2 regions of the Pseudomonas svalbardensis genome follow, and region 2 is predicted to be linked to the other one. Evidence: predicted binding sites of a transcription regulator. Region 2 holds the regulator's gene; the other holds the start of a gene.

Region 1 (7,403 bases), 1.0 Mb from region 2:
CGCAGTTTGGGCCGGACCTGAATATTCCGTTTAACCCGACCGAGTACTTCGGCGCGGATTTCCTCAAGCGCTACATTCGTGATCCGCAGAGCTTGCGCCAATGGCCACAGGCGAAGATGCCCGGATTCTCGGCGACGGTGTTGCCGGACGGGGATCTGGAGGGGTTGGTGGGGTATTTGAAGCACATGGCTGGGCGAAAAGTTAAACCCTGACACCATCCCCCTGTGGGAGCAAGCTCGCTTGTATGTTTAGACTTGAAGGGGTGGGCGGGACTAAAAGCTCGATTCTGACCAGTACAGACCGTGGGAGACTTCTCATCCCGCCCCTTCTACCCAAAGCGCCGATAAGGAATTCATCGGTAAAACCGACGATAGAGGCAAGCCAGCGCAACGGTAGACCCCGACAAGCTCTTAAACCCTAGCTCCGAGGATTCGTCATGACAATCCTTACTTCGCAGACGGTGGTTGGCGTCGATATCGCCAAGACCGAAATAGTTGTCTATCGCTCCGACCGGCTAACCACTGACACCATCAAGAACGATCGAACAGCCCTCAAACGCTGGCTTAAAACATTGCCCGCCCAAAGCGCTATCGCCGTTGAAGCCACCAACATCTACCACCTGGACACCGTCGAGCTGGCCCATGCGATGGGGCACCAGGTCTATGTCGTGGATGCTTATCGGGTGAGCAACTATCGCCGCGGCATCGGCCAACGAGCCAAGAACGATCCCTGCGATGCCCGTCTGCTGGCGCGTTATTTGACGAACGAACAAGACGGACTGCGGATCTGGAGCCCACCACCCAAGGCCTACACCTCGCTGAAAAGCCTGCTCCACAGACGTGCAACGCTGATCCAGAACCATGCCGGTCTGATGCTGAGCTGGGCCAATGAACCCTTGTTGAAGAAAGTACAGAGCGCCCAGCAAAAGGCCTTCAAGCAAGCGGATCAGGCCATTCAGAAACTGCTGCGCAAGGTCAGCAAAGAGGCGGGTATTGAAGAGAATATCGACCGCTGCAAAGCCATCGAAGGGGTTGGCGAACTGACTGCAACCGGGTTGGCGACGACCTTTATGCGCGGTGATTTTGCCAATAGTGATGCGTTCATCGCGTTTCTAGGGATGGACCTTACGGTCGATGACTCCGGGAAGAAGAACGGCCCCCGGCACCTGACAAAAAAAGGGGATCCGGAAGTCCGCCGGTTGGCTTACAACGCCGCAATGGCAGCCTGTCGCTCAGCTAAATGGAAACCGTTTTACGAGTCGTATTTGGCAAGAGGCTTCTCGAAAACCCAGGCCTTGGTGGCCCTTGCCCGGAAACTCTGCCGGGTGGCATTTGCCCTGATGAAAAATCAGAGCGAATACCACCCGGCCTGAGGTTGCGGGGTTGCCCTGCAACATAGAATCTCCCACAGGGGATTCGTGGTGTTCCGGATTATTGCTGTTGGACTGAGATAATCGGCATCGGTGTCGGTGACACAAACACCTTCGCATGCATCTGCTCGCAACCACCGCCACGCCGCATGCCTCGCACCGGGCAGGCATCCAGGTAGTCCAGGCCCACCGCCAGTTTCAAATGACGCTCAGGCCGCGCCAATTCATTGGTCACGTCGAAGCTGTACCAGGCGTCATCGAGCCAGGCTTCCGCCCAGGCGTGACTGGCCAGGTGTTCGCTGTTCTCGCTGTACAAATAGCCCGACACATAACGCGAAGGGATGCCCAGGCTGCGAGCGCAGGCGAGAAAGGCGTGGGTGTGGTCCTGGCAGACGCCCGAACGCCCGGCGAAGGCCTGGGCGGCGCTGGTGTCCACTTCGGTGGAGCCCGGCGTGTAGGTCATGTGCTGGTTCAGGCCATGCATCAAGTCGATCAGCGCCGTGCGATCCCGGCGCTGCTTGCATTCTTTCTCGGCGAACGCACGCAGGGCTTCGTCGGCTTCGGTCAGGCGCGTGAAACGCAGGAACGGCAGCGCCGACTGGCTTTCATGCTCCGCCTCACGCAATTCGTCAATGTCCACCTGCCCACGAGCGCCGATGATGATCGCCTCATGAGGCTCGTCCATGGTCAGCACGTGCAAGATATTGCCGAACGGATCGAGTTGCGCACGCACCGGGCGTGGCAAGTCGAGCTGCCAGCTGAGCACATGCTGGCGCTCGCTGTCGTGGGGTGTCAGTCGCAGGTACTGGATGCTCGCCCGCACCTGATCTTCGTAGTGATAGGTGGTCTCGTGGCTAATGGAAAGTCTCATGCAGCCTCCAGGTAGGAACTGTGTATGGCGTTACCCAACTGGCGCACCAGCGGGATGAACTCGGTCAGCCAGGCGTGCAGGCCTTCGTCGAGAATTTCGGTGATGCCGGTGTAGCGCAGGCGTGCATCCATTTCCGCTGCCAGGCGTTGCGCGGGACGGCCGTTGGCCCCCGGCAGCTGGGCAAGGATCTGGTCGATTTCTTCAGTGCAGGCGCGCAATGAACGCGGCACGTCAGCGCGCAGCAACAGCAACTCAGCCACATGCCGGGCGCCGGGCGCATCGCGGTAGATTTCGGTATAGGCCTCGAACGAGGACAACGCCCGCAGTAAAGCACTCCACTGGTAATACGCGTGAGCGGTGCCATCGCTGACCGCCTCTGCCTGATCGCCAGCCATTTCGTAGCGGGCGTCGAGCAGGCGCAACGTGTTGTCGGCCCTTTCGATAAACGTCCCCAGACGAATAAAGCGGAACGCATCGTTACGCATGATCGTGCCGTAGGACGCGCCGCGGAACAGGTGGGAACGTTCCTTGATCCACTCGCAGAATCGGCTCATGCCGTAGCGACTCAAGCCTTGATCAGCTATCCCGCGAATTTCCAGCCAGGTGGCATTGATGTTTTCCCACATATCGGCGGTGATTCGCCCACGCACCGCATGGGCACTGGCCCGCGCGGCGCCGAGGCAGCTGTAGATGCTCGCCGGATTGGCCGCGTCCAGGGCGAAGAAATGCAGCAGCCGTTCAGCGTGCAATTCACCGTGGCGCTCCAGGTAATCGTCCAGGGTGCCGGTGATCAACAGCGGCATGGCGAGTTCATGCAGGCCGTCACCACGGCCATCCTGCGGCATCAGCGACAGCGAATAACTGATGTCGAGCATCCGTGCGAGGTTTTCCGCCCGCTCCAGGTAACGCGACATCCAATACAAATCCGAGGCAGTTCTACTTAACATGGCAGGCTTCCTTCAATCCTCGACCACCCAGGTGTCCTTGGTTCCACCGCCCTGGGATGAATTCACCACCAGGGAGCCTTCGCGCAGGGCGACACGGGTCAAACCGCCGGGCACAACCCGGGTTTCGCGGCCAGACAATACAAACGGACGCAGGTCGATGTGGCGTGGAGCGATGCCGTTTTCGACAAAGGTCGGACAGGTCGACAGGGACAACGTCGGTTGCGCGATGTACGCATGGGGCTTTGCTTTGATCCGCGCGCGGAAAGACTCGATTTCCGCCGCCGTCGCCGCCGGCCCTACCAGCATTCCGTAACCGCCGGAGCCCTGGGTTTCCTTGACCACCAGTTCTGGAAGATTGGCCAGTACATGGGACAGTTCAGAGGGATTACGACACTGCCACGTCGGCACATTCTTCAGAATCGGCTCTTCATCCAGATAGAAACGGATCATGTCCGTGACGAATGGATACACCGACTTATCGTCCGCGACCCCGGTGCCGATGGCATTTGCCAGCACCACGTTGCCGGAGCGATACGACGACAGCAGCCCTGGAACGCCGAGCATCGAGTCCGGGTTGAACGCCAGCGGATCGAGGAACGCATCGTCGAGGCGACGGTAGATCACGTCGACGGCTTTCGGTCCGTCCGTGGTGCGCATGAACACCTTGTCATCCCGCACGAACAGGTCCGCGCCTTCCACCAGCTCAACGCCCATTTCCCGCGCCAGAAACGCATGTTCAAAGAACGCGCTGTTGAAACGACCCGGCGTCAGCACCACCACGCTCGGGTTATCGATCGGGCTGGAGCTTTTCAAGGTGTCGAGCAACAGGTTCGGATAGTGGTCGATAGGGGCAATGCGCTGGGCCGCGAACAACTCGGGGAACAACCGCATCATCATCTTGCGGTCTTCCAGCATGTAGCTGACGCCGCTCGGTGTACGAAGGTTGTCTTCAAGCACGTAGTACGTGCCGTCGCCATCGCGCACCAGATCGACCCCGGAGATGTGGGAATAGATATCGCGGTGCAAATCCAGCCCTTGCATCGCCAACTGGTATTGCTCGTTGGCCAGCACTTGCTCGGCCGGAATGATGCCGGCCTTGATAATGCGCTGCTCGTGATAGAGGTCGGTGAGGAACATTTTCAACGCCTTGACCCGCTGAATGCAGCCGCGCTCGACGACTCGCCATTCACTGGCGGGGATGCTGCGGGGGATGGTGTCGAAGGGAATCAGGCGCTCTGTCCCTTGCTCATCACCATAGAGCGTGAACGTAATCCCGGCGCGATGAAATAACAGATCGGCCTCGCGTCGCCGTGGTGCCAAAAGCTCGTCAGGCGTTTCGGACAGCCAACGGGCAAACTCCCGATAATGCGGGCGGACCTGGCCGCCGGCATCGTACATCTCATCAAAATAGGTGCGGATCATGCCGTACTCCTTGTCACCCGGACATCTGGGCTTCGCAAAGCCCGTGCCATCGGCATAAACGCTTTGATATCAATCAGTTGGATAATCGCATTGCACGAACCGCACCAATCCTGTGCGGTAAATGCCCCCACCTGATCGCCCCCGCTTCATTGCGAAGCAATGTTGTCGCCTATCACCAGCATAGCCAGAGTTGATTTCACTGCCCGGGAGTCGATGCGGATAATCCGCGCATTCGCTGAAAATCTTGACGAATTTCCCTTTAGCCGCTTGTTTAGGCGGCTTTTTTTTGCGTTTTTGAAACGTTATGAATCAAAAACACGATTTCCAAACCCGACAAACGAAAACGGCCAACCCTGAGGTCAGCCGTTGCTGAGTGTTGTCACTGTTCATAAGTTATGCGAGTCGCCCTCGTACCTCCTGCTTGACGCCCCATCCTTCGATGATGCCGCCCAAAGGCTCGACCACCGCCTCGAAATCCTGCTCAAAATCGCCGATGCCGTCATAAGTGGCGTACATCACTTTGCTCAGTTCCAGGTACCACGCGCCGTCGTCGCGCACGCTGATTTGTGCATTCAAGGATTCACCGCAGTAATGCCCTGCCGCCCTGCGCGCCCGCTCCTCGTCCGGGAAAATGGCGTAGAACTCGATGGGATGGAATCGTGAAAAGTCGAAGCCGCCTTCTTTCATACGGCGCAAGACGCTGGTGCTGATGTCTTCTTGATAGGCTGTGCTCATGAAACGTCCCCCTCAGACTGATGGATAGACTTTCCGTATTCCCGGCACTCGCAACCGAATGGGGCGAGTGATGCGGCAACAACGTTGCCGGTGGGAAGCAAGCATGTAGCTGACAAGACCAGACCTTAGCGATCCGTTCGCTGATCTCGATTGCAGAGTAGCCTCAAGATAGAGCCGCTGCCAAGGCCTGGTTAGGAATGTGACAGGAGATGTTCAGATTGGCGTGATGCTGAGGATTTCAATGCTGTACTGGGACTTCAGACTTTTGACAGTCGGATCATCGGTGCGCCCTTCCAGATCGTTGAGGTCCAGTTCGGCAGCCACAGGCAGACACCGGGCGCGAATGAGCTTCGCGGCTTGTTCGTTGTTCGGGCATTCATCGCTCTCGAACACCTCGTCAGCTTGTTCACCGTGATCATCAACGAAAGTGACTTTCCACTTTTGCATCAGGTGCCTCCTCGATAAAACCCATGGATGGGCTTACATGTATCTCGACATTCTTCCCCGGCCAATCGTTCAACCGGACCTTCTATAAGTGAAGCATGAAAAAAGGGCCGACTGCGGTGTGTTTTCACACAACCTGAGAGGGCCCTTTCTGGCTTGCTCGATATCAGTCGTTGCTAGGTTTGTTCACAGCCTGCAGGACGTATTGCGGCAAGGCGAACGCGCCGATGTGGATTTCCGGGTTGTAGTAGCGGGTGATGATGCCGCTACCGGCGAAGCGCTGCTGCAGGGTTTCGCGGGACAATTTGCGATAAGCGGTATTGGTCGCGCCCCAGGCGAAGGTCATGGCACCGCCGATGTAAGTCGGCACGGCCGCCTGATAGAAGTGCCAGTCCGGGAACAGGCTGCGCAGGCGCCCGGCGGTGGTTTTGACTTCTTCGATTTGCATGAACGGCGTACCGTTCTGGGTCACCAGGATGCCGCCTTCGTTCAGGCAGCGACGGCAGGCCTGGTAGAAGTTTTCCGAGAACAGCACTTCGCCCGGGCCGATCGGGTCGGTGGAATCGGAAATGATCACGTCGAATTTTTCGGTGGTGGTGGCGACGAAACGCATGCCGTCGTCGATCACCAGGTTCAGGCGTGGATCAGCGAACGCACCCTTGGAGTGGTTCGGCAGGAATTCCTTGCACATGTCGACCACGGCGCCGTCAATCTCGACCATGGTGATGTGCTCGATGCTGCGGTGCTTGGCCACTTCACGCAGCATGCCGCCGTCGCCGCCACCGATGATCAGTACGCGCTTGGCGGTGCCATGCGCCAGGATCGGCACGTGGGTCAACATCTCGTGGTAGATGAATTCGTCGGCTTCGGTGGTCTGGATCACGCCGTCCAGCGCCATGACGCGGCCCATGCGCGGGTTCTCGAAAATCACCAGGTGTTGGTGTTCGGTGCGCACTTCGTGCAGCAGTTTTTCCATGCGAAAACGCTGGCCGTAACCTTCGTAGAGAGTTTCCAGATACTCGCTGGGCGGGGTGTTGCTCATGGGAAGTGCTCCGATGAATGCGGGTGGCAACGGACGGTTACCCGCCCATGATGGCCAATCGATCAGCTCGATTGCCCCGGGAAAGGCTCAAATTCTACGTTGCGGAACATGACAGGTCGAACCGTCCAGCGGACTGTCAGATCCTTACATTGCCTCGTGGCCCGGCGATGGCCCAGATGATCAGACCCAGCACCGGCAGCAGCAGGATCAGCAGCACCCAGATGATTTTCATCCCTGTGTCGGCACCACTTTTGAGCACGTTGATGATTGCCCAGATATCCAAGGCAAGAATAATCAGGCCAATCAGACCGTTGAACGTGGAACCCATGGTGTTGCTCCCTAAGAGTGGTTTGCACTCTTAGGATAGCCGGGCCTTGCGAGGGTTCCGCTTTTTAAACGTGGATGGCAATTTTGAGGGCTTCCAGCGAGGGTGCGGCAGCGATGCCGACTTTGGCGCACAACTCGAGTACGCGCGGCACGTCGTTGCCGTAGACCAGCACCACTTGCAGTTCGTCGTCAAGCAACTGACTGAAGTTCATCAGCGTGTAACCGCCGTTTTCCTTGTTCATGCTG
Region 2 (7,403 bases):
TTTCGGCAGCGGCTGGGCGTGGCTCAGTGTGACGCCGCAAAAGACGCTGGTCGTTGAAAGCAGCGGCAATCAGGACAGTCCATTGATGAACGGCAATACGCCAATCCTCGGCCTGGATGTCTGGGAGCACGCTTATTACCTGCAATACCAGAACCGTCGCCCGGAATACATCAACGCGTTCTACAACGTGATCAATTGGCCTGAAGTCGCTGCGCGCTATCAGGCTGCACTGGTTTAAGACTTCTGCAAAAACAATCCAAGGCTAGCTATGGGCACTGAAACACTGGCGATCGGAAGTGGACGAATGTTTCGTTACGCATTCGGATCGCTGTTACTGCTGGCAGGCATGACGTTATTGGTTGCCCAAGGCTTAGCGTGGCTGGACCTCGAGCCGAAACTGCTGCGCGCGCTGCAAGGCGGGGCGATCTGCGCTTTGGGCACTGCCTTGGGCGCGGTGCCCGTGCTGGTAATTCGACGGATGCCCCAGACGGTCAGCGATACGCTGCTCGGCTTCGGGGCCGGGGTAATGCTCGCGGCGACAGCGTTTTCGTTGATCGTTCCGGGGATCTCTGCCGCTGAAAACCTGGGGCTGACGCCTTGGGCGGCCAGCGGACTGATCAGTTTCGGCATCATGCTGGGTGCGTTCGGATTGTTCCTGGTTGATCGCAAGGTGTCAGGTGCGTCGCCGGAAATGCTCGTAGGCACGCTGGAGCGACCGGTCATCCCGACGCGAATCTGGTTGTTTGTGTTTGCGATCATTGCCCACAATATCCCCGAAGGCATGGCGGTCGGAGTGTCGGCGGGGGGTGGCATGCCTGACGCCGATAGTCTGGCCATGGGCATCCGCCTTGCAGGATGTGCCGGAAGGTCTGGTGATCGCGCTGGTATTGGCCGGGGCAGGGATGTCGCGGGTCAAGGCGTTCCTGATTGGTGCTGCGTCAGGGTTGGTCGAGCCGGTCTTCGCGTTGTTGTGTGCCTGGCTAGTGAGCCTGGCCGAATTGTTGTTGCCCTTGGGGTTGGCACTGGCGGCCGGGGCAATGTTGCTGGTGGTCACCCATGAAGTCATCCCCGAGTCGCGCCGCAATGGTCACGACAAGCTTGCAAGTCTTGGGTTGCTGATCGGGTTTTGCTTGATGATGGTGATGGATACAGCGCTCGCTTAGGCGAGCGTTATTCGCCTTCGCCGAAGTAGTCATTGATCAAATTCACCAATGCCTGCAGCGCCTCATCAGCCTGTTCACCTTCGGTGCTCAGGTGGATTTTGGTGCCCTTGCCCGCAGCGAGCATCATCATTGCCATGATGCTTTTTCCGTCGACCGTGGATTCCGGCGTGCGTCCTACTCTGATCGTGCAATCCTTGAACTCACCGGCGACGCCAACGAATTTTGCAGAAGCGCGGGCATGCAGGCCCAGCTTGTTGATGATTTCAATTTCCAGAGCAGGCATCGCGGTGTGAATCCTTTAGCTGAGGTCGCGGTGGCGAACCTGGACGTTCTTCAGGGTTTTTTGCAGGGCCTGGCCTAGACGTTCGGTCAGGTAGACTGAGCGGTGATGGCCGCCGGTGCAGCCAATGGCAATGGTGACATAAGCGCGGTTGCTGGCGGCAAAGCGTGGTAGCCACTTGAACAAGTAGGTGGAGATGTCCTGGAACATCTCTTCGACGTCCGGCTGTGCCGCCAGGTACTCGGCAACCGGTTGGTCGAGCCCGGATTGATCGCGCAACTCTGGCTTCCAGTAAGGGTTCGGCAGGCAGCGCACGTCGAACACCAGGTCAGCGTCCACCGGCATGCCACGCTTGAAGCCGAAAGACTCCACCAGGAACGCCGTACCGGGTTCCGGCTGGTTCAGCAGGCGGAGCTTGATGGTATCCCGCAGCTGATACAGGTTCAGGTTGGTGGTGTTTACTTTGAGATCGGCGAGGTCGGCAATCGGCCCGAGCAGGGCGGTCTCATCGTTGATGGCCTCGGCCAGCGAGCGATTGGCATTGCTCAGCGGGTGGCGACGGCGGGTTTCCGAGAAGCGTTTGAGCAAGGTTTCTTCGTCGGCGTCCAGATAAAGCACATCACACTGTATATGCCGGCTGCGTACTTCTTCCAGCAGTTCGGGAAACCGCGACAAGTGACTCGGCAAGTTACGCGCATCGATCGATACGGCAACCAGCGGTTGCGCCAGCTCGGTGTGAATCAACGCGCGTTCGGCCAGTTCCGGCAGCAGGCCGGCGGGCAGGTTGTCGATGCAGTAGTAGCCGTTGTCCTCGAGAACATCGAGTGCGGTACTTTTACCTGAGCCGGAGCGGCCACTGACGATGATCAAGCGCATGATTAATGACCGTTTTGCTCGTCCAGGACAACCTGATACAAGGCTTCATTGCTCGGGGCGCTGCGCAGTTTTTCGCGCACTTCCTTGCGGTCGAGCATGCTGGCGATCTGGCGCAGTAACTCCAGGTGCGCATCGGTAGCGGCTTCCGGGACCAGCAGAACGAACAGCAGGTCAACCGGGGCGCCGTCGATGGCGTCGAAATCGATGGGTGCATCAAGGTGCATCAGGGCACTGATGGGCGAGGTGCAGCCCTTCAGGCGGCAGTGGGGAATGGCGATGCCGTTGCCAAAACCGGTTGAGCCAAGTTTTTCACGGGCAATCAGAGCCTCGAAGACATCTTGCATCTCCAGATCCGGCACTTCTTTGTGGATAAGGTTGGCAATTTGCTCGAGGGCTTTCTTTTTACTGCCGCCCGGCACGTTCACGAGGGAACGGCCGGGGGTCAGGATGCTTTCAAGTCGGATCATGGGTTGGGAGTGTTAACGACCGGTCGCGCCCTGGAGGAGGCTTTGGGTCTTTTCCTTATGCTTTTTGAGTTGTTTATCCAGCTTGTCGGTCAGTGCGTCGATCGCCGCGTACATATCGGTATGCTCCGCGTTTGCGACCACTTCATTGCCGGGAATATGCAGCGTGGCTTCGATTTTCTGCTTGAGCTTTTCGACCGTCATCGTGACTTGCACGTTGGTGATCTTGTCGAAATGCCTCTCTAATCGTTCGAGTTTTTCGCCGATGTAGGTGCGAAGAGGTTCGGTCACTTCCAGTTGGTGTCCACTGATGTTGACTTGCATACAGCTCTCCTTCGTTGCCAGTGCATAAAGCGGCAGGCAGAAATGCCTGCCACTGGAACGCTGTGGCGTGGCTCTACATCAACCGCTTGCGTTCGCTCGAAGGCGCGATCCCGAGGGATTCGCGGTACTTGGCGACGGTGCGGCGAGCCACCTGAATGCCTTGTGCCTCCAGTAAACCAGCGATCTTGCTGTCACTCAACGGCTTTTTCTGATTTTCCGCGGCAACCAGTTTTTTGATGATCGCGCGGATCGCCGTGGACGAGCATTCACCGCCCTCTGAGGTGCTGACGTGGCTCGAGAAAAAGTATTTCAGTTCATATATACCCCGAGGGGTATGCATGAACTTTTGCGTGGTCACCCGAGAAATCGTCGACTCGTGCATGCCCACCGCTTCGGCGATGTCATGCAGGACCAGCGGTTTCATGGCTTCGTCGCCGTATTCAAGAAAACCGCGCTGATGCTCGACGATCTGAGTGGCTACTTTCATCAGGGTTTCGTTGCGGCTTTGCAGGCTCTTGATGAACCAGCGGGCCTCTTGCAACTGATTGCGCATGAAGGTGTTGTCGGCGCTGGTGTCGGCGCGGCGCACGAAACCGGCGTATTGAGCATTGACCCGCAGGCGCGGCACGGATTCCTGGTTCAGTTCCACCAGCCAGCGCTCGTTGTCCTTGCGTACGATCACGTCGGGAACGACGTATTCGGCTTCGCTGGACTCGATTTGCGAGCCTGGGCGCGGGTTGAGGCTCTGGACCAATTCAATCACTTGGCGCAGTTCATCTTCCTTGAGCTTCATGCGACGCATCAGCTGGCTGTAGTCGCGGCTGCCGAGCAGGTCGATGTAATCGGTGACCAGGCGTTTGGCCTCGACCAGCCAAGGCGTCTTGGCGGACAACTGACGCAATTGCAGCAGCAGGCATTCGCCCAGATTACGGGCGCCGATGCCAGCGGGTTCGAATTGCTGGATGCGGTGCAGGACGGCTTCGATTTCGTCCAGTTCGATGTCCAGTTCCGGATCGAAGGCTTCGAGAATCTCCTCGAGAGTTTCGTCCAGGTAACCCTGATTGTTGATGCAGTCGATCAGGGTCACGGCAATCAGGCGATCAGTGTCGGACATCGGTGCCAGGTTCAGTTGCCACAGCAAGTGGCTTTGCAGGCTTTCGCCGGCCGATGTACGGGTGGTGAAATCCCACTCGTCGTCATCGTTACTCGGCAGGCTGCTGGCGCTGGTCTGGTAGACGTCTTCCCACGCGGTGTCGACGGGCAGTTCGTTGGGAATCCGCTCGTTCCAGTCGCCTTCCTCGAGGTTGTCCACCGTCGGAGCGGTTTCCTGGTAGGAGGGTTCCGAAACATCGGCGTTGGGTGGCTGTTCGGCTTTGTCGGCCAAGGGGTCGGCGTTATCGAAGTCGTCGCCTTCTTCCTGGCGTTCGAGCATCGGATTGGACTCCAGGGCCTCCTGGATTTCCTGTTGCAGGTCCAGGGTCGACAATTGGAGCAGGCGGATGGCCTGTTGCAGCTGCGGTGTCATCGTCAGCTGCTGGCCCATTCTCAAGACTAGCGATGGTTTCATGGCAGGGGCTTAACACCTTATTCGCCGGCGCACATGCGCCATCCACTACAGGGCGCCGGAGCGCCAAACATAAGCAAATTATATGCCCGAAACTGCAGCGTTTGCCTAGAGCGCTGTAACAATAAAAAAATGTTGATTTTTTATCGAGACAAGCGCCCGAGCAACCAGCCAGACACCTCAGTGCTTACAGGCGGAACTCATGGCCCAGATACACTTCCTTGACCAGGTCGTTGGCCAGGATGGTGGCAGAGTCACCTTCGGCGATCAGTTGGCCATCGTTGACGATGTAGGCGGTTTCGCAGATATCCAGGGTTTCACGGACGTTGTGGTCAGTGATCAGCACGCCAATGCCCTTGGCCTTGAGGTGATAGATGATCTGTTTGATATCGCCCACCGAAATCGGGTCCACGCCGGCGAATGGTTCGTCGAGCAGGATGAATTTCGGGTTGGTAGCGAGTGCCCGGGCGATTTCCACGCGGCGGCGTTCACCACCGGACAGACTCATCCCGAGGTTGTCGCGGATGTGGCTGATATGGAATTCCTGCAGCAGGCTTTCCAGCTCTTTGCGACGACCGGCCTTGTCGAGTTCCTTGCGGGTCTCGAGGATCGCCATGATGTTGTCGGCTACCGAGAGTTTGCGGAAGATCGAGGCTTCTTGCGGAAGATAGCCGATACCGGCCTTCGCACGACCGTGCATGGGCTGGTGGCTGACATCCAGGTCGTCAATCAGTACGCGGCCCTGGTCGGCCTGTACCAGGCCGACAATCATGTAAAAGCAGGTGGTCTTGCCGGCGCCGTTGGGACCCAGCAGGCCGACGATCTGACCGCTGTCGATCGACAGGCTGACGTCACGCACGACCTGGCGGCTCTTGTAGCTCTTGGCCAGATGCTGAGCTTTCAGAGTTGCCATTACTGGGCCTTTTGCTCGTCGGTTTTCTTCTTCGGCTGGATCACCATGTCGATGCGCGGACGCGACTCGGTGACCTTGTTGCCCGTCGCGCGACCGGCGCTCGCAAGCTTTTTAACCGTGTCGTAGACGATTTTCTCGCCTTGGGTGACGTTGTTGTCCTTGTCGATGACTTTGGCACGATCGATCAATACGACGCGGTTTTGCGAGGCGTGGTACTGGATGGTCACTCCGTAGCCCTGAACCGGCTTGGTGTCGCCAGCCGTCTGCATCTGCTCGAAGTAGGCCAGATTGCCCACCGAAGTCACCACGTCGATGTCGCCGGCCGGGGTGCGGGTGATGGTTACAGTATTGCCTTTAACAATCATCGAGCCCTGGGTAATGATCACGTCACCTTTATAGGTGGCAATACCATTCTTGTCGTCCAGTTGGGCATCGTCGGCCTGGATGCGGATAGGCTGCTCTTGATCGTTCGGCAGAGCCCAGGCGCTCACGCTTCCCAGTGCTGCGCTCAGACCGAGCAAAATAGGGAGGGTTTTAACGAGCCTCATACTGTCCTCTTACGTTCGATAGCAGGTGTATCCTGCTTTCTTTCAAATACGCTTTCATTCCCTTGCCAGTCGACACACCACCAGCGCCGTCGATTCTAACGGGTTGCTCGGTCTGCGCATATTGCTGATGCGGGAACACTGTCATGCGGGTGGTGGTAATCAGGGTCTTGCGGTTTTTCTCGTCGAAGCGCGTGATGCGCACCGAGTCAATCAGTTCGACCTGAGTTCCGTCGGAATTCACTTCGCCGTGCTCGCTCTGGATATGCCACGGAAACTCGGTGCCGCGGAACATGTTCAGGTCGGGATTGGTCAACAGCGTCACTTCGGTGGCTTTCAGGTGTTCAACCTTGTCGGACGTCATTTCGTATTGCAGTTTGCCGTCAGGCAGGTACTGCACGCTGTGGGCTTTGATCGCGTAATAGTCGATCGCGGTTTCATCGATCTTTGCCACCGGCTGGTCGAGGAAGCGTTCCGGGCTGATGTTCCAGTAGCCGACCGCCGCGAATATCGCTGCGATGCAGCCAAACACCAGGAATTTGCGAATCTTTTTGCTCAGCATAGTTGGCTCACAGGTACGCGGCGTTTGCCGCATCAAGGCGGCCCTGCGCGCGCAGGATCAATTCGCAGAATTCGCGAGCGGCACCCTCGCCACCGCGGGCCTGGGTGATGCCGTGGGCGTGTTCACGGACGAAACTGGCAGCGTTTGCCACCGCCATGCCAAGGCCGACGCGGCGAATCACCGGCAGGTCCGGCAGGTCGTCGCCGAGATAGGCGACTTGCTCATAGCTTAGGTTGAGTTGGGCAAGAAGCTCGTCGAGTACCACCAGTTTGTCTTCGCGCCCCTGGTACACGTGTGGAATGCCGAGGTTCTTCGCTCGTCGTTCGACCACCGGGGTCTTGCGGCCGCTGATGATAGCGGTCTGCACGCCGGCTGCCATCAACATCTTGATGCCTTGGCCGTCGAGGGTGTTGAACGTCTTGAATTCGCTGCCGTCTTCGAGGAAGTACAGGCGTCCGTCGGTCAGTACGCCATCGACGTCAAAAACCGCCAGTTTGATGTTCTTGCCGCGTTGCAGCAGGTCGGTGCTCATCACATTACTCCTGCGCGCAGCAGATCGGACAGGTTGAAGGCGCCGATCGGACGGTCCTCCTTGTCCACCACCACCAGCGCGTTGATTCGATGGTCTTCCATGATTTTCAGAGCCTCGGCCGCGAGCATCTCGGGACGGGCGGTCTTGCCGTGAACGGTCATGACCTCGTCGATGGTCGCG

What was found. Region 2 encodes sigma-54, which starts transcription at its own class of promoters, with help from an activator protein. Its sites were predicted from a motif close to ANTGGCATNNANNTTGCTNT; they were not measured.
Region 1: a site for sigma-54 is predicted at 4,641-4,660, ahead of QFX16_RS09340 (circularly permuted type 2 ATP-grasp protein). Genes of this name have one in related genera too.

The regions. Positions count from the first base shown of each region.
Region 1 is NZ_CP125619.1:2,037,792-2,045,194, reverse strand. Features, by position in the region: gene QFX16_RS09360 (c-type cytochrome) at 1-212, shown strand, start outside; gene QFX16_RS09355 (IS110 family RNA-guided transposase) at 437-1,372, shown strand; gene QFX16_RS09350 (transglutaminase family protein) at 1,431-2,240, opposite strand; gene QFX16_RS09345 (alpha-E domain-containing protein) at 2,237-3,187, opposite strand; gene QFX16_RS09340 (circularly permuted type 2 ATP-grasp protein) at 3,200-4,609, opposite strand; gene QFX16_RS09335 (ribonuclease E inhibitor RraB) at 5,003-5,344, opposite strand; gene QFX16_RS09330 (hypothetical protein) at 5,558-5,791, opposite strand; gene speE (polyamine aminopropyltransferase) at 5,955-6,830, opposite strand; gene QFX16_RS09320 (PLDc N-terminal domain-containing protein) at 6,967-7,158, opposite strand; gene QFX16_RS09315 (hypothetical protein) at 7,223-7,403, opposite strand, start outside.
Region 2 is NZ_CP125619.1:1,006,406-1,013,808, forward strand. Features, by position in the region: gene QFX16_RS04340 (superoxide dismutase) at 1-238, shown strand, start outside; partial or broken gene QFX16_RS04345 (ZIP family metal transporter) at 269-1,163, shown strand; gene QFX16_RS04350 (HPr family phosphocarrier protein) at 1,171-1,446, opposite strand; gene rapZ (RNase adapter RapZ) at 1,462-2,319, opposite strand; gene ptsN (PTS IIA-like nitrogen regulatory protein PtsN) at 2,322-2,786, opposite strand; gene hpf (ribosome hibernation-promoting factor, HPF/YfiA family) at 2,799-3,107, opposite strand; gene QFX16_RS04370 (RNA polymerase factor sigma-54) at 3,181-4,674, opposite strand; gene lptB (LPS export ABC transporter ATP-binding protein) at 4,859-5,584, opposite strand; gene lptA (lipopolysaccharide transport periplasmic protein LptA) at 5,584-6,132, opposite strand; gene lptC (LPS export ABC transporter periplasmic protein LptC) at 6,119-6,691, opposite strand; gene QFX16_RS04390 (KdsC family phosphatase) at 6,699-7,223, opposite strand; gene QFX16_RS04395 (KpsF/GutQ family sugar-phosphate isomerase) at 7,223-7,403, opposite strand, start outside.